DNA from 3 places in the Rhizobium sp. TAL182 genome. Region 2 is predicted to be linked to each of the others. Evidence: riboswitches for the same ligand, from Rfam matches in the RefSeq annotation. Region 2 holds a riboswitch; each other region holds the start of a gene.

Region 1 (6,574 bases), on a different replicon from region 2:
TGCAGCCGCGTCTCGTCGCGGGAAAGCTGCGGCAGGAGCGCATACCATTCGGAGGGCGGCCGCGGCAGATCGGCCATGCCGGCTGTATCTGCGATCAGCCGCCGGAGCTCCAGCGCCGCAGGCAAGGCGCCGAGAAGGCGCGTCAGCTCCTGATGCCGCGACTTGGTCTCGGCCAGTTCCCGTGTGGTCGTGCTATAGGCGCGCTCGGCCTGCTCATGGGTCGATTTCAGGCCCGCATAGGCCGAGGCCAGCGTGTCGATGGCATTGCGCTCGGCCTTGAGCGCTTCGAGCGAGCGCTTGAGTTCCGCCAGCCTGGTGCTCGACGACCGCTTCTTATAGATCGCGTTGGCTTCGTCGGCCGCGGTCACCAGCGAACGGCTGAGCCCTGCCAGACCCGAGCTGGCCGAGAACAGCAATTCGCCGAGTTCGCCCTTGCTTTGTATGATGGCGTTGCCGCCTTCCTTGAGCGACTGATCATCGAGCGAGAACATGGTGCGATAGGCCTCGCGACCGACGCCGCCAAGCGCGCCGGCCAGGAGCGCCTCGTTCACAGCTTGTCCCCGATCGTCGACAAGGCTGCCGGTCCGCAGCTTGAGCCGCGCCAGCTCGTATTCCGAGCCACCAAATTCCAGCCGCGCACCGACCTTCATCGTATTGTAGGGATGCAGGAAATTATAGGTGCTGCGCTCACCAATGCCGTAGAGCAGATCAAGATAGGCGGCGAAGGTGGTCGATTTGCCCGCTTCGTTCAGGCCATAAACGATGTGCAAGTCCGGCGAACCTTGACGGGCCGTGCCGAAATCGATGGAGTGATCGGTGAACTTGCCATAACGGGTGAGGTCGAGGCGGCGCAGGCGCATCAGCTCTCTCCCCGATCCACCGCCTTCATTCGGGCAGCGATGTCCTCGGCGCCATCGGCGAGAAGGCTGTTGATGAAGCGTTCAAAACCCTCCTCGTTCTGGCCGGCAAATGCCCGGCTCTCGGGCGGCAGGTCGGCGAGCAGGTCCCGGACCATCTCCCTGACATCGTCGCGAAACCCGCTGCGGGCGATGACCTCGTCCCGCATCAGCGCGCCGAGTTCGACGACGGGATCGGCGGCGGGCGCGTCTGCGGGGATCGAGGGCGCTTCGAAGGCGAGTTCCAGCTTCTCGATCCAGGTGCGGCCGATCACGTCGCTGCGCCGCTCGGCTTCCGCCTGCATGAGGTCAACATCGCGCCGCAGCTGCCAGGAGAGCGGCGTGCGGCCGGAAAGCCTGAGGCGTGCGACAAGATGCGGCGAAGCCGTGCGGTCGCGCTGCGCCATCAGCGCCGTCTCGACCACTGTGGCCGCCTCACGCCAATCATCGACATCCGTGAGGTCGACATTGACGCGCTCGAACTGCGCGATGCTGGTGCGCCGCTCCTCGACCGTCACGGTCCGGTTGTCCGCCACGGTCACCAGCGACACGGTCTTGACCCCCGCTTCATTGATGTCGCGGCCCTGCGGCATGCCGGGCATGATGACCGTCGCCGTGCCGGGATAATGGCTGCGCTGGTGGAGATGCCCGAGCGCCCAGTAATCGAAACCCGAGGTATGCAGGTCGAGCACGCTGCAGGGCGCATAGACATCATGTCCGGCCGATCCGGCCAGGCTCGTATGCATGATGCCGATGTTGACGGCATCCGCTACCGGCGGCTTGAATTTCGGCAGCAACGGGTCCGGGGCCTGCGGTTTCGCAAAGCTCAGGCCGTGGATCGCGACCGACAAGCTGCCCTTCGTGGCCTCCACGATCTCGGCATGGCCGCCGAAGATCTTCACCGTATCGGGCATCACCAGTTCCCTGGCGATCTTCGACATCGCATCATGATTGCCCCGGATCTTGAAGACTGAGATGCCCGCTCGGTGCAGGCGTTCGAGCTCGCCTGCCAGGAAGCGCGCCGTCTTCATCGACGTCTGCTCGCCGTCATAGAGATCACCGGCGATGACAAGCGCATCGACCCGCTCTTCAAGGCAAAGATCGACGATCGCGACCAGCGCTTGCCGGCTGGCGTCACTCACGAGGTCGGCCAGCTCTGCGTTGCGAAGCGCGAGAGAGCGCAGGGGAGAGTCGAGGTGGAGATCGGCGGTGTGGACGAAACGATAGGCCATGAATGCAAGAATGGTGTTGCGATAGAGTGATCCAACAGGCGCCGGAGATAAGCGTACGATCGTTATCGCCCGGCAGTAAAACATCGGAATATGCCACGAACATTCAGAGCATGGCGGCGGCGTCCTGGCGAGTAAAATGGGTCGGCGAAACCGGCCCATCCACAGTCAATGCTGCTCGATCGGGGCAGGCACGGCAGCAATCGCAGCATGAGGTATTTCGAATGCAAGCTCATGATTGCTGCTTTCGGTATCGCGGCGGCAAATTTCCTGTCGATAAAACTTTAGGTTCCGCTGTGGCAATATTTTCAACCCGAATGTCTATCGTCGCAACTTGCGGAAGAAAATGAGCCGGACGATCTTCGCGGAATGTGCAGCGGTTTTTGACTCCCGGCAGGAAAATGCACGCAAACATGAGGGGAGTGAAAGCCCTTGGCTGTCACAGACGAGTTAACCCGATCAGAATTCTGTGGCACCGCGGATCTTGATACCAATGGCGCCTTGCGCCCGGCCAGTTGGGAAAACGAGGTAAAGAACCATTTTGTCTTCCTGGACGAGCTTCGGGGGATAGCGGCGCTGTCAGTGGTTCTCCTACATGCTAACCAGGCTTTTGCCTTCGGCCTTCATTTTCACGCCTATCTGGCGGTGGATTTCTTCTTTTGTCTCAGTGGCTTCGTTCTCGCACACGGATATGACGCAAAGCTGAAGTCGGGCATGTTGCGAAACAGGACATTCCTCCTCAAACGCACAATACGACTTTATCCCATGATCGCGGTCGGTGTCGCTTTAGGCGTTCTCGCGGCGCAATTTACCTACGCCTCGATTCTTTCCGGTCTTGACGTCTCGATTCTTGCACTCGGCGCATTGCTTCTTTTGCCGCTCGGACTTTTGGTGGGACAAGAGGCGTTCGCGATCAACAACCCCCTCTGGTCTATCTGTTTTGAAATAGTCGCAGGCGTGGCCTACGGCTCAGTCGCCCGACGGAGAATTCGTCTTTGGCATGAGATAGCGGCTCTCGCCCTATTGGCCGCAGCGCTTTTCGCCGTCGTCTCGATCGAGGGTACCGTCGGACCGGTCGGATTTGGCAGCTGGCGAACGTTCTTCGAGGGATTGGTCAGGGTCGGCTTTTCGTTCCTTGCCGGTGTGCTGATCTTCCGCTGGGATATAAGCAACCGTATCAGGGCGGTACCGCCTCAGGTCCCGCTTTTCCTCCTGATCGCGGTTCTGTTTTGCCCCTTTGCCGTCGCCAGAGACATCTTCGACTTCGTCTGCATCGCTATCATATTTCCGATCGTGCTCGTGCTGGCCGTAGCGGTTTCCTCCCATGAGAAACGGCCATTCGCCGCATATCTTGGCCAGATATCTTATCCTCTCTACATCGTCCATCAGCCAATAATGCAACTCGGCGCTCAGCTCCAAATCTCCACCGGCGAGGTGATCCCACGGCCGATCACCGCCGGCCTCGCACTCCTGACTGCCATAGCTGTTGCGCATCTCTTGTACACTCGCTTCGATACACCCGTGCGCGTCTATTTAGGCCGCAAGCTGCTCAGACCAGCTTGACGGCGTCGTTTTTTGCGACGGCGGCAACCCCCGTGCTAGGGATTGGGCGATGGAAACGCATCGGGTCGTGGCTTGACACGAAGGCCGCTCCGGTCTTTGATGCCGAACATTCACCAGGGGTGTCCCGGCAAGGGGCTGAGATTCTGCTGAACAATATGGCTTTGCCTGTTGTGGCGCAGTGACCCGTTGAACCTGATCCAGTTCATACTGGCGTAGGGACGGTGCGGACGCGGCGGCTGTTGGGCGAATCTCGCTTTGTCGCGCAAAGCGTCTTTCCATCATTCCAACACTGGAACTGGGTCTCCAAACGTCAAACCTTGGAGCCTCATCCATGAATATTGTTGCACCCCAGCTTACTCCCGTCGTCACCACCGGCCCGCTTCCGGCCTCGACCAAGATCGTCAAACCCGGAACGCTCTATCCGGATCTGCGCGTGCCGATGCGCGAAATCAGCCTTCACCCGACCTCCGGCGAGCCGCCGGTCACGGTCTATGATTCCTCCGGCCCCTATACCGATCCGGCCCATGTGGTTTCCATCGACGCCGGTCTGCCGCGTTTGCGCGAGGCCTGGGTCAGGGCGCGCGGCGACGTCGAAACTTATGAAGGCCGGGTGGTGAAGCCTGAAGACAATGGTTTTGCCACGGGCGAACGGCTGACGCCGGAATTTCCCATTCGCAACACGCCGCTAAAGGCAAAGGCCGGCCGCGCCGTCACCCAACTCGCCTATGCGCGTGCCGGCATTATCACCCCGGAAATGGAATTTATCGCGATCCGCGAAAACCTCGGCCGGCAGGCCGCGAAGGAGGCGCTCGCCCGCGACGGCGCGAGCTTCGGCGCGCATGTTCCGGATTTCGTGACGCCCGAATTCGTGCGCCGGGAAGTCGCCGAGGGCAGGGCGATCATCCCGGCCAATATCAACCACCCCGAATCCGAACCGATGATCATCGGCCGGAATTTCCTAGTGAAGATCAACGCCAATATCGGCAATTCGGCCGTCACCTCGTCGATGGCGGAAGAGGTGGAAAAGATGGTCTGGGCGATCCGCTGGGGCGCCGACACAGTCATGGACCTTTCCACCGGTCGCAACATTCACAACATCCGCGAATGGATCATTCGCAACTCGCCGGTTCCGATTGGAACCGTGCCGCTTTACCAGGCGCTCGAGAAGGTCAACGGCATTGCCGAAGATCTGACCTGGGAAGTCTATCGGGATACGCTGATCGAGCAGGCCGAGCAGGGCGTCGACTATTTCACCATCCATGCCGGCGTGCGGCTGGCCTATATTCCGCTCACTGTCAATCGCGTCACCGGCATCGTCTCACGCGGCGGCTCGATCATGGCCAAGTGGTGTTTGCATCACCACAAGGAGAGTTTCCTCTACGAGCATTTCGAGGAAATCTGCGACATCTGCCGTGCCTATGACGTCTCCTTCTCGCTCGGCGACGGTTTGCGGCCGGGGTCGATCGCGGATGCCAATGACGCAGCGCAATTTGCCGAGCTCGAAACCCTCGGCGAACTGACGAAGATTGCCTGGGCCAGGGATTGCCAGGTGATGATCGAAGGCCCCGGCCATGTGCCGATGCACAAGATCAAAGAGAATATGGACAAGCAGCTCAAGGTCTGCGGCGAGGCTCCCTTCTATACGCTCGGTCCACTGACGACCGACATCGCGCCGGGCTATGATCACATCACCTCCGGCATCGGCGCCGCGATGATCGGCTGGTTCGGCACGGCGATGCTCTGCTACGTCACGCCGAAGGAGCATCTGGGGCTGCCCGACCGCAGCGATGTCAAGACCGGCGTCATCACCTACAAGATCGCCGCCCATGCCGCCGATCTTGCCAAGGGCCATCCGGCCGCCCGCATCCGCGACGACGCGCTGTCGCGGGCGCGCTTCGAATTCCGTTGGGAGGATCAGTTCAACCTCTCCCTCGACCCGGATACGGCGCGTTCCTTCCACGACGAGACCCTCCCGAAGGAGGCGCACAAGGTGGCGCATTTCTGTTCGATGTGCGGCCCGAAATTCTGCTCCATGCGAATTTCCCACGACATTCGCGCCGAAGCCCAGAAAGAGGGATTGGAAGCCATGGCGGCCAAGTACCGCGATGGCGGCGATCTCTACATGCCGGTCGCAGAGGTCGCGAAAACGCCCGTCGGAGAATGACCATGCGCGTTCTCGTCAAGGGGGCCGGCGTTGCCGGCCTCACCGTGGCCTGGCAGCTCTATCGCCACGGCTTCCGCGTCACTCTTGCGGAGCTGGCCGACAAGGTCGGCGCTGGTGCCTCCGGCTTTGCCGGCGGCATGCTGGCGCCGTGGTGCGAGCGGGAAAGCGCAGAAGAGCCGGTGCTGACGCTCGGTCGCCTTGCCGCGGACTGGTGGGAAGCGGCACTGCCGGGCCATGTCCATCGCCGGGGAACGCTTGTTGTGGCGGGCGGGCGCGATACCGGCGAACTCGAGCGCTTTTCCCGCCGGACAAGCGGATGGGAATGGCTGGACGAGGCGGCAATCGCAGCCCTCGAACCGGATCTCGCCGGCCGCTTCCGCAGGGCGCTGTTCTTCCGGCAGGAAGCGCATCTCGATCCGCGGCAGGCGCTCGCGGCATTGGCCGCAGGACTTGAGGACGCCCGAATGCGACTGACGTTGGGCGTCGTCGGCGAAGCGGAGGTTGATCATGACCGGGTGGTCGACTGCACCGGTGCCGCACAGATCGGCCGGCTGCCTGGATTGCGCGGCGTTCGAGGTGAGATGCTCTGCGTCGAAACAAGCGAGCTCAGTCTCTCCCGCCCCGTCCGCCTGCTGCATCCGCGCCACCCGATCTACATCGTGCCGCGGGACGAAAACCGCTTCATGATCGGAGCGACGATGATCGAAAGCGACGATGGCGGC
Region 2 (6,574 bases):
CTTGCCGGCAAGCTCGACCTCGACCAGCGGCTCCAGCCAGAACATTCCGCGCGAGCCGTTGCGCACGATCTCGGCATCGAGGCCGCGGGCGACGATCTCCTGGGCAATCGCCTTTGCCACCTTTTCGGCCCCGAGCGCCAGCGCAGCGGCATCGCGCGGAACATATATCTTGACTGTCATCGGCGCGCCTCCGCAACGAGTTCCGCCGCCATCTGATCGTCGAGCCGGCCATACACCTCGCCGTCGAGCATTGCCGACGGCGCGCAGGCGCAGAGCCCGAGGCAGTAGACTGCCTCCAGCGTCACGCTGCCGTCGAGCGTCGTCTGGTGAAAATCGATGCCGAGCAGCGCCTTGATGCGCTCAGCCAGCGCGTCGCCACCCATCGACTGACAGGCCTCGGCGCGACAGAGCTTCAGCACATGCCGCCCGGCGGGGTGGTCGCGATAATCGTGATAAAAGGTCATCACGCCATGCACCTCGGCGCGCGAAAGGTTCAGTTCCTCCGCGATCACGGGCAGGGCTTGCTGCGGCACATAGCCGAATTCCTGCTGAACTTGATGAAGAATGGGAAGCAGCGGCCCTTCAAGGGAGCGAAGGTCGGCGACAATGGAACGCGTGCGCGCTGCGATATCGCCTTCGGCGATATGAATGGTCATGAGGCAGCCCTCCCAGCCGCTTGCTCGTTGCGGAATGGCGCTCTCCACCGGCATGAGGCCATCCCCTCATGCAGCATCTCAGGGAAGCCGGCGACGATCAATAAAGCTATCTCGTGGATTGATAGGTTTTCTCTATCAGAGCTCTTCATCCCGCACGAGCACGCGCGCTTCATGCAGCAAGGCCGAAACGAGCGGCGTGAAGGGTTCGCGATAGGGCGCGACGAGGCCGACCAGATGGTGGGCCTCCGGTTCAACGATCGGAATCATGCGGATTTCTATTGGGAATCCAAATGATTTCGCGACGTTGCGCGGCATGATGCTTGCCCAGCGCCCAGTTCTGACATGCGAGAACAGCACGATCATCGAGTTGGATTCGAGAGTTGGATGTACGGTCGCGCCCGCTTCCGTCAGGTGCCGGTTGATGATGCGTCGGTTCTGCATGTCGGCGGTCAATAGACAAAGCCGAAGATCGCCGACCTCCTTCCAGGTCACGTTGTCGCGATCGGACAGCGGGCTGCCCGCAGCCGTGATCAGGTGATAGCGCTCGGCGTAGAGGGGAACACTGGTGACACGTCCGAGCGGCTCATTTTCAAGATAGGTGATACCGGCATCGATCTCGAGATTTTCGAGCATGCTCAGCACCTGCAGCGAGTTCCGCGAGACGATCGAGAAGGTCACTCCCGGATGTCGTTCCTGAAAGGGCGTGGTGATGCGCGAAAGCATGGCGAGCGCGGTCGGAATGGCAGCGAGGCGGATGTGGCCGGAAAGACCGCGGCGGGCGGCGCGCATCTCTTCCCGCATGGTGCGAGCATCGCCGACGATGCGCCGCGCCCATTCAAGCACCCGCTGCCCCTCCGGCGTCAGCCCCTGAAACCGCGAGCCGCGCTGCACCAGCATGACGCCAAGCTGGTCTTCAAGCTGCCGGATGGCGGCCGAAAGTGTCGGCTGGGAAATCCCGCACTCCTCCGCGGCGCGGCCGAAATGCTTTTCGTTGGCAAGGGCGATGAAAAATTCCAGCTTGTCGATCATCCGGTCTCCCGATCCGGCGCGAAATCATCCGGATCAGCCTATCTTCGACGCAGCAACCGTGCTCCGCAAGGGCGGTACTAATTGTTTTCAGCAGCCGGAAAAAGATCGAACAACGATTCAAGGAAGGCAAGCACGCTTGTATTGCCGATACGGTAATAGACCAGCCTACCCTGACGGCGCGTATTGACGAGGCCTTCAAGCCTTAAACGTGCGAGCTGCTGCGAGACCATTGCCTGCTGAATGCCGAGGATGTTTTCGATTTCACCGACCGTCCGCTCCTCACTCGCGAGTATGCAAAGAATCAGAAGTCGGGTCTGGTGCGCCAGTGCCTTCAGCAGATCGCTCGCCTCACGAGCGTTTCCAGCGAGTTTGTGCAGTTCCTGACCGGACATTCCCGGCTCGGGCTTGGGCAATGGCATTCGACATCTCGGAAGGGAAGCGAAAAGGCAGATCAGCACAATAGCATATTCGCACACGCGAATTTGCCAAAAGTGATGAAATGTCAAAAAAGGTCTAACCAAATCAGCAGATAAGCTGGCCGCCATTGATCTCGATGACCTGGCCGGTAATGTATCCGGAGAGGGAGGGTGCCGCCAGGAACAGATAGGCCGGAGCGCAGTCCTCCGCCGTGCCCAGCCGCTGCAAGGGAATAGACTTTCTCGTCTGCTCCAGCTTTTCGCGGGAGGAATAGCGCTCATGGAAATCCGTCTCGATCGTTCCGGGCGAGACACAATTGACGCGGATGCTATCCGGCGCGAGCTCGCGGGCAAGCGCCTTGGAATAGGTGGAAACGAAAGCTTTCGAAGCGGAATAGATCGAAGAACCGGGACTGCCGCCGGTCAGCGCGGAAATTGAAACGGTGTTGACGATGGCAGCGCCTTCCGCCGCCTTTAATGCCGGCAGCAGCGCACGCGTCAGCGCCACCACCGACGTCTGGTTCAAACGCACGATCGCCTCATAATCTGCGTCGGTCAGTGTGGCAGCCGGAAAACGGCCGAGCATGGTGCCGGCGTTATTGACGAGCACATGCACCTTGTCGAAAAAGGCAAGCGCATTTTCGGCAAATTGCGCAGCGCCGCCAGCGGCGGTGAAATCGGCGTGCAGCAGCAGCGCCCGTCTTTCGGATTCAGCCGTCAGCAGAAAATCCGGCAGCTCGCGCCCCGGTTTGCGTCCGGTATGGACGATCACCTTCGCGCGGCAGTCCAGGAACTGCCGGGCCACTTCGAGGCCGATGCCCCGCCCGGCGCCGGTCACGATGACATTGCGATTCTCGAATAGTCTCGGATGGAACACGAAGCCGTCCTCCTCGCGGACAAAGCCGCCTGTTGCGCCATTCGCCCTTAACATATGAGCGCGCCGGCCGAAAGAAAGGCGGCATCATCTTTCCGCGAGAGGCTAGCGCTCTTCCTCGAAAGCTCACACTTCGTTTTCGCTCTCCAGCAGCCGCGGGCCCGGCCCTTCCTCGCCGAGCCGATCGAAGGGATTGCGCAACGGACAGCTTTCGATCGACAGGCAGCCGCAGCCGATGCAGCCGGTCAGACGGTCTCGCAGCAGGCTCAGCTGTCTGATTCGCGTGTCGAGCTCATCCTTCCAGCGCGCCGACAGCGTCTGCCAGTCGGCAACCGTCGGCGTGCGTCCCTGCGGCAGGGAGGCAAATGCCGTCTGGATTTCCGAAAGCGGAATGCCGACACGTTGCGCCACCTTGATGATGCCGAGCCGGCGAAGCACATCGCGTCCGTAGCGCCGCTGGTTGCCGCGCGTGCGGATACTCGAGATCAGCCCCTTGACCTCATAGAAATGCAGCGCCGAGACGGCAAGACCGCTGCGTTGCGCCACTTCACCGACCGTCAGAAGCCTGCCGAGCGGCGTTGCAGAAATCCTATTCATCGCCTATTGACCTCAATATTAGTTGAGGTTTTATAACCCCTGCTCCCCCGCCCGTAAAGCGCGAGGCGCAGGAAGGAGCGGCAGTGAGATCATCCGGTCGATAAAAGCTGGAACGAGGGCATCGGCGCTCGTCCGCCCCCGTATCGATCGCTCCAGCCGATATAGCCCCCGAGAGGCGAGCGCTCGGGTTCCGTTCCCGGCAGGTACGGAACCTCGGAAACACCCGGACAGGACCTCTGTCCGGGTGTTTTTTCTTTTGCGCCCCATCCCGACCGGCCGGACTGCTTTGCAATTTTGCGGTTGCGGCAAGAAAACCCCGATGATAGTTTTCGCCGAAATAACAGGGGAGCTCCGTGTCGCCGGGGCTGAGATGCGAGGCGCAAGCTTCCGGACCCTTCTAAGCTGATCTGGGTAATGCCAGCGGAGCGAGGTCCAAATGCATTCCGGCGCGCAAGTGTCACTCTACCCGACGTCCGGCCATTCCGCCGGCATCCCTATCGATGCCGTCAAGGCAATCGCCCCGAATTGCGGCAGGCTGCGCATCGAGACCGATGCCCTCGACAGGTTTGCGCCAACGGCCCGACGAAAGCCTGAAATCGAGCGCCGATGACATCGCCACGCCCATCGGATTCGCGTCTTGCGACGCTCTGTCTCGCCGTGTACCGGGCAATGCCCGCCTTGCTCGCAGGCTTTGCCTTTCTGGCGGCATGGGAACTCTATGTCGATCTTTCCGGCATCAAACCGTCCATTCTGCCGGCGCCTTCGCGTATCCTTGTCCAGGGCTGGCTGAACCGAGAGGGGCTGATATCAAACACCTGGCCGACGCTCGGCGCCACACTCGGCGGTTTCGCTCTGTCGCTCGCCTTCGCCTTCGCCTCTTCGATCCTGATGGATTTCATGCCCTTCATGCGCCGGGCACTGCTGCCGATCTTCATTGCCAGTCAGACTTTGCCGCTGGTGGCGATTGCACCCCTCGTCGTTCTCTGGTTCGGTTTCGGCCTTTTGCCGAAGATATTGCTGGTGGCCCTCGTCACCTTTTTCCCGCTGCTCGTTGCCCTGCTTCAGGGTTATGAGGCAACCGACCGCGATATTGCCGAATTGCTGAACTCGATGAAGGCGAGCCGCTGGCGCATTTTCCGCCTGGCGCGCCTTCCCTCCTCTTTGCCCTTTTTCTTCGCGGGTCTCAGGATCTCGATCACCTATGCCGTCGTCGGCGCGATCTTTGCCGAATATGCCGGCGCTGCAAGCGGCCTCGGCATCTATATCCTCAACGCCAAGAACAATTTCCGTCCCGATCTCGTGCTCGCCGCCGTGATCATCAGCGCTCTCTTGACGCTCTGCCTCTTCGCGCTGACGCTGGTTATCCAGCGTTTCGTCATGCCCTGGCAGCCATCCCAGGAGCGGCGCCGATGACCGGTCAGATGCTTGAGCTGCGCAACATCTCGAAATCCTTCGACGGCATGAAGGTTCTGAGCGACATTTCACTCACCGTCGCAAACGGCGAGTTCGTTTCGATCGTCGGCCCATCCGGCTCCGGAAAATCGACTGTGCTGAGACTGCTGACACAGGCGCTGCGGCCTGATTCCGGCGCCATGCTTTTCAACGGTGCAGCGCTGGAACAGACGCCGCATTCCTTTGCCTTCATGCCGCAACGCGATGCGCTGATGCCGTGGCGCCGAATCATCGATAATGCCGCGCTCGGCCTTGAAGTGAAAGGCATGACTCGTCGGGCGGCCCGCGCCGCTGTCGCGCCCCTCTTCGAGCGGTTCGGCCTTGCCGGCTTCGAGCATCACTACCCCTCTTCTCTTTCCGGCGGCATGCGCCAGCGTGCGGCACTGCTGCGCACCGTCATCCAGAAGCAGGACATGCTGCTGCTCGACGAGCCCTTCGGCGCGCTCGATGCGCTGACCCGCACACAGATCCAGGAGTGGCTGCAGGGCATGTGGACCGAACATCGCTGGACGGCGCTGCTAATCACGCACGATGTCCGCGAGGCCGTTTTCCTCTCCGATCGGATCTACGTGCTGTCTGCCCGCCCGGCCCGCATCATCCGCGAATTCCGTGTCCCCCTGCCCAGCCCGAGAAGCATCGCCGATCTCGGTTCACCCGCAGCTCAGGCAATCGAGACTGAAATCCTGCAAACCCTGCTTCATCCGCTGGAACAGGATGATTTTAGGCCGGTCGGCCTGAAATCTGAATCCTGTTCCAATTTAAAGAGTTAGGGCATGATGTCGTCCGAAAACGCTCACACTTTTCGGCATCATGCTCTCAAGACCTGAGGAGGTCACCATGCCGCTTCTCACCCGTCGCCAGACGATCCTTGCCACCATCGCAACAAGCCTCGCCGGCCGCGCCGCCTTCGCCCAACCGGCGCCCGCAAAGGTTCGCATCGCGCTCGACTGGACGCCCAACACCAACCATATCGGCATCTATGTCGCCAAGGCGAAAGGCTTCTATGCGGCCGCCGGCCTCGATGTCGAAATTCTACCCTTTACCGACACCAGCGCCGGCACGCTGGTGTCGAACGGGGTCGCCGATTTCGGCATCAGCAGCGAGATCGAGGCCCTAACGCAGCGGGCTGGCGGCGGTGACGTGAAGATGGTCTATGGCATCGTCCAGACGGAAACCGCGCGCCTGATTTTCAAGGGCGGACGCGACGACATCAAGAGCCCTAGAGATCTCGACGGCAAGACCTATGGCGGCTTCGGCGGCACCTGGGAGAGCGCGCTGGTCTCGGCGATGATCCGCAATGACGGCGGCAAAGGCGACGTCAAGACCGTCACCCTCGGCACCTCCGCCTATGAGGCACTGGACAATGGCTCGATTGACTTCACGCTGGAGATCTACACCTGGGAGGGCATCGCCGCCGAGCTGGAGAATCGGAAGATCAGCCGCTTCCATTATTCCGATTACGGCATTCCCGACGAGCAGACGACGGTCATCGTTTCCAGCGACGCCTATCTCTCGGCCAGTCGAGAACACGCGCGCGCCTTCATCCAGGC
Region 3 (6,574 bases), on a different replicon from region 2:
CCGAGCGCCCTCGCCGCCTCGACATAGGGCAGCTCGCGAATGACAAGAGTCGAGGCGCGGACGATACGGGCAAGACGCGGCGCATAGACGATCGACAGCGCGATGATGACGGTCGTCAGCGACGGGCCGAGAGCGGCGACGAGGGCGATCGCCAGCAGAATATCGGGAAAGGCCATCATCGCATCAATCAGCCGGGCGATCGGCGTATCGAGCTTCTGGAAGAAGCCGGCGAGCAGGCCAAGCGTGACGCCGATAGCGGCCGACAGGGCGACGACCGCGGCACCGACCAGCAGCGACAGGCGGCCGGCGAAAATCGTGCGCGAGAAGACGTCGCGGCCGAACTCGTCGGTGCCGAAGAAGAACGTGCCGCTCGGCGGCTTCAGCCGATTGACGATCGAAAGCTTCGACGGCGAATAGGGCGCGACCACAGGCGCGAAGACCGCCAGCAGCACGAAGACCGTCATGATCAGCAGGCCGAAGGCCACTGTCCTGCGCTTCATCAGGCGGCGGACGAATTTACTGCCTTCGGCCTCGGCGGGTTTGATTGCGATATCGGCCATCAGTAGCGCACCCTCGGATCGACCAGCAGGTAGAGCATGTCGATCGCAAAATTGATCAACACATAGAGGGCGGCGATGACGAGCAACGCCCCTTGGATGACGGGATAGTCGCGCCGTAGCACCGCCGAGACGACGAGATTGCCGACGCCCGGCAGGCCGAAGACCGTCTCGGTGACGACAGCGCCCGATATCAGCACCGCCGCCGTCAGGCCGAGCACCGTCAGGATCGGGATCAGCGCATTCTTCAACGCGTGCTTGAGGATGACCTTGCGCTCGACCAGCCCCTTGGCGCGGGCCGTGCGGATATAATCATCGCCGAGCACGTCGAGCATCGAGGCGCGAGTGAAACGCAGGATCAGCGCCGAGGAGACGATGCCGAGCGCAAAGGCCGGCAGCGTCAGATGATACATCCGGTCGGCGAAGGTCGAACCCGGCCCGGCATAACCGGACACCGGGAAGAGGTTGAGCCTGACGGCGAAGAACTGCATCAGGATCAGACCGAGCCAGAAGCTTGGAATGCTGGCGGCAAACATGGCGAGCGTCGTTGCCGCCTGGTCGACGAAGGAGCCGCGCCGATAGGCGGCGTAGATGCCGATCGGCAGCGCGATGACGCTAGCGATGGCAAGCGAAAACAGCGTCAGGAAGAAGGTCGGCTCGGCGCGGTCGAAGAGCGCCGACGTCACAGGCATGTTGAGGAAGATCGACTGGCCGAGATCGCCCCGCAGCAGCTGGCAGATATAATAGACATATTGCAGGCCGAGCGACTGATCGAGCCCGAGCCTGCTTCTGAGATCGGCAATATCCTGCGGCGTCGCATCCGGCCCGAGCATGACGGCGGCCGGGTCTCCCGGCGTCACGCGCACGATGACGAAGACGATCGTGACGACGAGGAACATCACGACGACCATGCCTAACAGGCGCTGGAGGATGTAGCGGATCATGAATGCTGGCCTTCAAGCCTTTGCGGATACGGCAGAAAGGAAGACCGGCGCCGGCCGCAAAGGGCCGGCGCCGGCGGTGATGGTTACTTCTTGATCGAAGCATTCCAGAAATACGGCCACGGGGCCGGGTCGACGCCGTCGAGCTTGACCGATTTCGCCGAGACGGCGTTGAAATCGCCGATCTTCATGAAGGGCGCGTCCGTATAAATGGCCTTCTGGACATTGGCCCAGAGCGCCACCCGCTTCTTCGGATCGACTTCAGCGGTGAAGGCATCGACGGCGGCCTTGCGGGCCGGCGTGTCCCACCAGCCGGGCGAGCTGGTCGAGAGCGAGCCGATCAAGGCCGGCTCCGGCAGGAAGGGGCTGTGGGTGATGTAGATATCCCAGAGCTTCGGATCGGTGCGGCGCTGCGTCAGCGTCGCCCAGTCCACCACCTGCATATCGACGGTGAAGCCGGCAAGCTTCAGATATTCGGCGGCGACCTGCGCCATCTTGTAATGGAACTCGTATTGGCGGCTGGTCAGGATGCGGACCGGCTCGCCATTGTAACCCGCTTTCTTGGCGGCAGCCGCCGCCCCTTCCGGATCGGCGACATTATAGGCGCCCTCGACGCCGGCATCCGTCGACCAGGCAAAGCTCTTGGGGTAGATGGCGCCGTCGAGTGCATAAAAATCCTTGCTGCCGAAAGCGGCGGCCAGCATGTCTTCCATGCTGAGCGCCTGGCGGATCGCCTTGCGAACCTCGACATTCCCGGCGACACCTTCCTTCGTGTTGAAGACGAAAACAGGATAGCCGAAGGGCTTCAGCATGACCGGCTGCGAGGCCGTCGAGCCCTTCAGCTTGTCGTAGGATTCGACCGGGATCGAATCGACATAATCATACTGGCCGGAAACGGCGGCCTCGACGCGGGTGTTCGGATCCGGCACCGGCACGAAGCGGATTTCGTCGAGATATTGATGGCGGGCGCCGCCATAACCATTGCTGTCGCCTTCGCGCGACTTGTATCCGTCGAAGCGAACGAGCTGGATATATTGATCGGCCTTGCGCTCCTTCAGCATATAGGGGCCGGTGCCGATGAACTCCTTCATCGGTTCGTCCTGCTTTTCCGACGGGATGATGATCGCCGCCGAATTGTTGAAGGCGAGCAGCGAGGTCAGCGGCGCATAGGGTTGCTTCAGCGTGATGGTCACGGTCGCGGGATCGGCGGCAGCGATCTTGTCGATGAATCCGGCCACCTGCTTGCCGCGCGAGGCGATCTTCATCCAGCGGTTCAGCGAGGCGACGACATCATCCGAGGTCATATCGCTATTGTCGTGGAACTTGATGCCGGTCCGGAGCTTGATCGTATAGGTTTTGCCGTCGGCGCTAATCTCGGGCAGGCTTTCGGCCAGAAGCGGCGTGACGTTCCAGCTCTTGTCGAAGGTGTAGAGCGTTTCGAAAATATGCTGGGTGACGATGCCGACGAGATCGGCCGTCGACGACATCGGATCGAGCGTCGGCGGCTCGCCGATCGTCGCGACATTGATGACGCCGCCCTTTTCCTGGGCAAACAGGGTCGAAGGCAGAGCGACGAGCGCGGTGCCGAGCAGGAATGCGACAAGCGTTTTCATATGAGGGCTCCCGTTAAGTTCCACAATTATGTAATTCATCTTTTTGTAACAGAATAAGAGATGAAGTAATCGTGTCAAGCGGAAGCCCACGGATTATGTCGTGAGACGAGGGTCGCGACGGCCAACACCGCCGAACCGCGGGTGCGGCTGGCCGCCTTCGCGAAGCTCGCGCATTATGGGGGCGCTAAGAATCGGCAGCGCCCGCGGCTTCAATAAAGCGAGGATGGAATGGACATCGATTTCAACAACGGAAAATGGCTGAACGAACCGACAAGCTGGCACGCCGACGCAACCGGTCTGACGCTGACGACAGGCGAGAAGACCGATTTCTGGCGGGAGACCTATTACGGCTTCACCCGCGACAGCGGCCACTTCCTCGCCTTCCCCACCGCCGATAGCTTCACCGCCCAGATCCGCGTGCAAGGCGAGTTCCGCACCCTCTACGACCAGGCCGGCCTGATGGTGCGCCTCGACGAAAAACGCTGGGTCAAGACGGGCGTCGAATTCACCGACGGCGAAGCCTTCCTCAGCACCGTCGTCACCGACGGCAAGTCCGACTGGTCCGTTTCGCAGCCCTTCAAGGAACTTGAGGATTTCCACATCCGCGTTACCGTCGCAGCCGGCGCGCTACGCATTCAGGCCTCCAGCGACGGCAGCCGCTGGCCGCTGCTGCGGTTAGCGCCCCTCCCGATTGCCGACAGATACGAGGTCGGGCCGACCGCCTGCACGCCGGAACGCAGCGGATTGACAGTGCAGTTTTCGGAGTTTTCGATCGGGGCAGCGATTACGACGGATCTGCATGATTTAAGTTGAGGAACGCTGTGATCCCTTCAACCAGCTTTGTCGGAAGGCAGGCGAAACGTCATTTTCGGGATGACAGCCGCGTGGTTCTCTGCGAAAAAGAGCGCGATGAGAGACAGGGGCGTTCGTCGACAGACGGGCTGAGAAGAACCCTTCGAACCTGAACCGGATAATGCCGGCGGAGGGAGTCGCTCGGGGATCGCCGTAGACGCCGCCCCGCGCCTGCCCCGCCTGAAAGGGGCGCTATGCAGAGCAAGACCACCTCAGCCATGCTGGAGGCGATGCGCGAAAAGCCGCCGCTCGTCCACTGCATCACCAATTATGTCGCCATGAACATCGCGGCCAATGTCCTGCTGGCATCCGGCGCTTCGCCCGCCATGGTGCATGCGGCTGAGGAAGCCGGCGAATTCGCCGGCATCGCGAGCGCGCTGACCGTCAACATCGGCACGCTGTCGACCCAATGGCTCGACGGCATGCAGGCGGCGGCGAAGGCCGCGGCCGCAGCCGGCAAACCCTGGGTGCTCGATCCGGTGGCGCATTATGCGACGGGCTTTCGCCGCCAAGCGGTCGCCGATCTGCTGGTGCTGAAGCCCACGATCATCCGCGGCAATGCCTCCGAGATCATCGCGCTTGCCGGCGGGGAGAGCCGCGGCCAGGGCGTCGACAGCCGCGATCCGGTCGAGCAGGCGGAGGATTCGGCCAGTCGGCTCGCGGAGCGGCAGCAGGCAATCGTCGCCGTCACCGGCGCCGTCGATTTCGTGACCGATGGCGCGAGGGCGGTGCGCATCAAGGGCGGATCAGTGCTGATGCCGCAGGTCACCGCACTCGGCTGCTCGCTCACCTGCCTGGTCGGAGCTTTCGCCGCCACCGCGCCCGAGGATCTGTTCGGCGCCACCGTCGCAGCGCTCGCAACCTTTGCCGTCGCCGGCGAAGATGCCGCGCTCGGGGCGGCCGGCCCCGGCTCCTTCGCCTGGCGCTTCCTCGATGCGCTGGCCGCGCTCGACGGCGAAGCGCTGGATGCGAGAGCCAGGGTATCGATCGCATGAAGGCTTTCGACCTTTCGCTCTACCTCGTCCTCGATCCGGATCTCTGCGCCCGGATCGGCATGGTCGAGACCGCCCGCCTTGCCGTTGCCGGCGGCGCGACGATGGTGCAGCTGCGCGACAAACAGGCGGGGATAGCACGCATGATCGAGACCGGCCGCGCCTTGAAACAGGCGCTCGGCGGCACCGGCGCCCACCTCATCGTCAACGACGCCGTCGAGGCGGCGATCGCCATCGGCGCCGATGGCCTGCATATCGGCCAGGAAGACATGGATGCGCGCACCGCGCGGGGGATGATCGGCCCCGACATGATCCTCGGCCTCTCGGTCGAGACCGAAGCGCTCGCGGCTGCCGTCGATCGCGATCTCGTCGATTATACCGGCGTCGGCCCGGTCTTTGCGACGCCGACCAAGGCCGACCACAAGCAGCCGATCGGCTTTGACGGTCTTGCCAGGCTGGTGCAGGTCTCGCCGGTGCCGTCCGTCGCCATCGGCGGGTTGACAGCGGAGCATGTGGCCGACGTGTTTGCCGCCGGCGCCAAGGGGCTTGCCGTCGTCTCCGCCGTCTGCGGCACGCCGGACCCGGAAGCCGCCACACGCCGCATCGCCGCAGAAATCCGAAAGGTCCCGGCATGATCCGCAACGTCCTCTCCATTGCCGGCTCCGACCCATCAGGCGGCGCCGGCATCCAGGCCGACCTCAAGGCTTTTTCGGCCCGCGGCGTCTACGGCATGGCGGTGCTGACCGCGCTGACGGCGCAGAACACCCAAGGGGTCACCGGCGTGCATCTGGTGCCGCCGCAATTCGTTGCCGACCAGATCGATGCCGTCTTTGCCGATGTGCGCGTCGATGCCGTCAAGATCGGCATGATTGCCAATGCCGGCATCGCCGAAGCCGTCGCCGCCGCCCTTTCCGCAGCTCTGGCCGCAGCAACCGCCAAAGGACGCAGCATTCCCGTCGTCCTCGATCCGGTGATGATTGCCAAAGGCGGTGCCGCCCTGCTCGCGCCCGAAGCGGTCGACGTGCTGACGCTGCGGCTGCTGCCGCTCGCCACGATGCTGACCCCGAACCTGCCGGAGGCCGCCGCGCTGCTGCACCAGCCGGTCGCGACGAACCGGGTAGAGATGGCAGCGCAGGCCGAACGGCTGCGCGCCCTCGGCCCGGCCGCCGTGCTGGTCAAAGGCGGTCATCTCGACAGCGACGACAGCCCCGACGTGCTCGCCGCCGCCGACGGGCTGCATTGGTTCGAAGCCCAGCGGGTGCCGACGAAGAACACCCACGGCACCGGCTGCACACTCTCCAGCGCGCTGGCGGCCGAGCTTGCCAAGGGCGCTTCGGCGCGGCAGGCGGTCACCACCGCCAAGGATTATCTTGCCGGCGCGGTCGCCGCCGCCGGCAGCCTCAGCGTGGGCTCCGGCCACGGTCCGGTGCAGCATTTTCATGCGCTCTGGAAAGACGGCGCATAGGCGCTCAAATCGAAGAACATCTCCTATCGAACGGCCCGGTCTCCCCGGGCCGTTTTCGCCTGTACCAGCGACCCTGCGTTGAGAGCGCAGCCAGGGCGGCTGAATCACTGGCTCAGATTGAAAAACCCTGTTGACAAGCCCGGCGAGATGGCCA

Evidence for each region. Region 2 has a riboswitch for thiamine pyrophosphate ahead of Tal182_RS20895 (ABC transporter permease). Riboswitches for the same ligand answer to the same signal wherever they lie in the genome.
Region 1: linked by a shared signal. The riboswitch ahead of thiC (phosphomethylpyrimidine synthase ThiC) and the one ahead of Tal182_RS20895 (ABC transporter permease) in region 2 are both predicted to bind thiamine pyrophosphate.
Region 3: linked by a shared signal. The riboswitch ahead of thiM (hydroxyethylthiazole kinase) and the one ahead of Tal182_RS20895 (ABC transporter permease) in region 2 are both predicted to bind thiamine pyrophosphate.

What each region holds. Positions count from the first base shown of each region.
Region 1 is NZ_CP021025.1:84,397-90,970, reverse strand. It holds gene Tal182_RS22635 (AAA family ATPase) at 1-860, opposite strand, end outside; gene Tal182_RS22630 (DNA repair exonuclease) at 860-2,128, opposite strand; gene Tal182_RS22625 (acyltransferase) at 2,627-3,688, shown strand; TPP riboswitch at 3,794-3,925, shown strand; gene thiC (phosphomethylpyrimidine synthase ThiC) at 4,020-5,852, shown strand; gene thiO (glycine oxidase ThiO) at 5,855-6,574, shown strand, end outside.
Region 2 is NZ_CP021024.1:4,198,418-4,204,991, forward strand. It holds gene Tal182_RS20865 (NADH-quinone oxidoreductase subunit NuoF) at 1-180, opposite strand, end outside; gene Tal182_RS20870 (formate dehydrogenase subunit gamma) at 177-656, opposite strand; gene Tal182_RS20875 (LysR family transcriptional regulator) at 792-1,685, opposite strand; gene Tal182_RS20880 (metalloregulator ArsR/SmtB family transcription factor) at 1,763-2,104, opposite strand; gene Tal182_RS20885 (SDR family oxidoreductase) at 2,208-2,978, opposite strand; gene soxR (redox-sensitive transcriptional activator SoxR) at 3,102-3,572, opposite strand; TPP riboswitch at 3,905-4,018, shown strand; gene Tal182_RS20895 (ABC transporter permease) at 4,179-4,985, shown strand; gene Tal182_RS20900 (ABC transporter ATP-binding protein) at 4,982-5,794, shown strand; gene Tal182_RS20905 (ABC transporter substrate-binding protein) at 5,862-6,574, shown strand, end outside.
Region 3 is NZ_CP021028.1:377,577-384,150, reverse strand. It holds gene Tal182_RS28465 (ABC transporter permease) at 1-560, opposite strand, end outside; gene Tal182_RS28460 (ABC transporter permease) at 560-1,501, opposite strand; gene Tal182_RS28455 (ABC transporter substrate-binding protein) at 1,585-3,111, opposite strand; gene Tal182_RS28450 (DUF1349 domain-containing protein) at 3,340-3,924, shown strand; TPP riboswitch at 4,020-4,116, shown strand; gene thiM (hydroxyethylthiazole kinase) at 4,158-4,958, shown strand; gene thiE (thiamine phosphate synthase) at 4,955-5,590, shown strand; gene thiD (bifunctional hydroxymethylpyrimidine kinase/phosphomethylpyrimidine kinase) at 5,587-6,420, shown strand.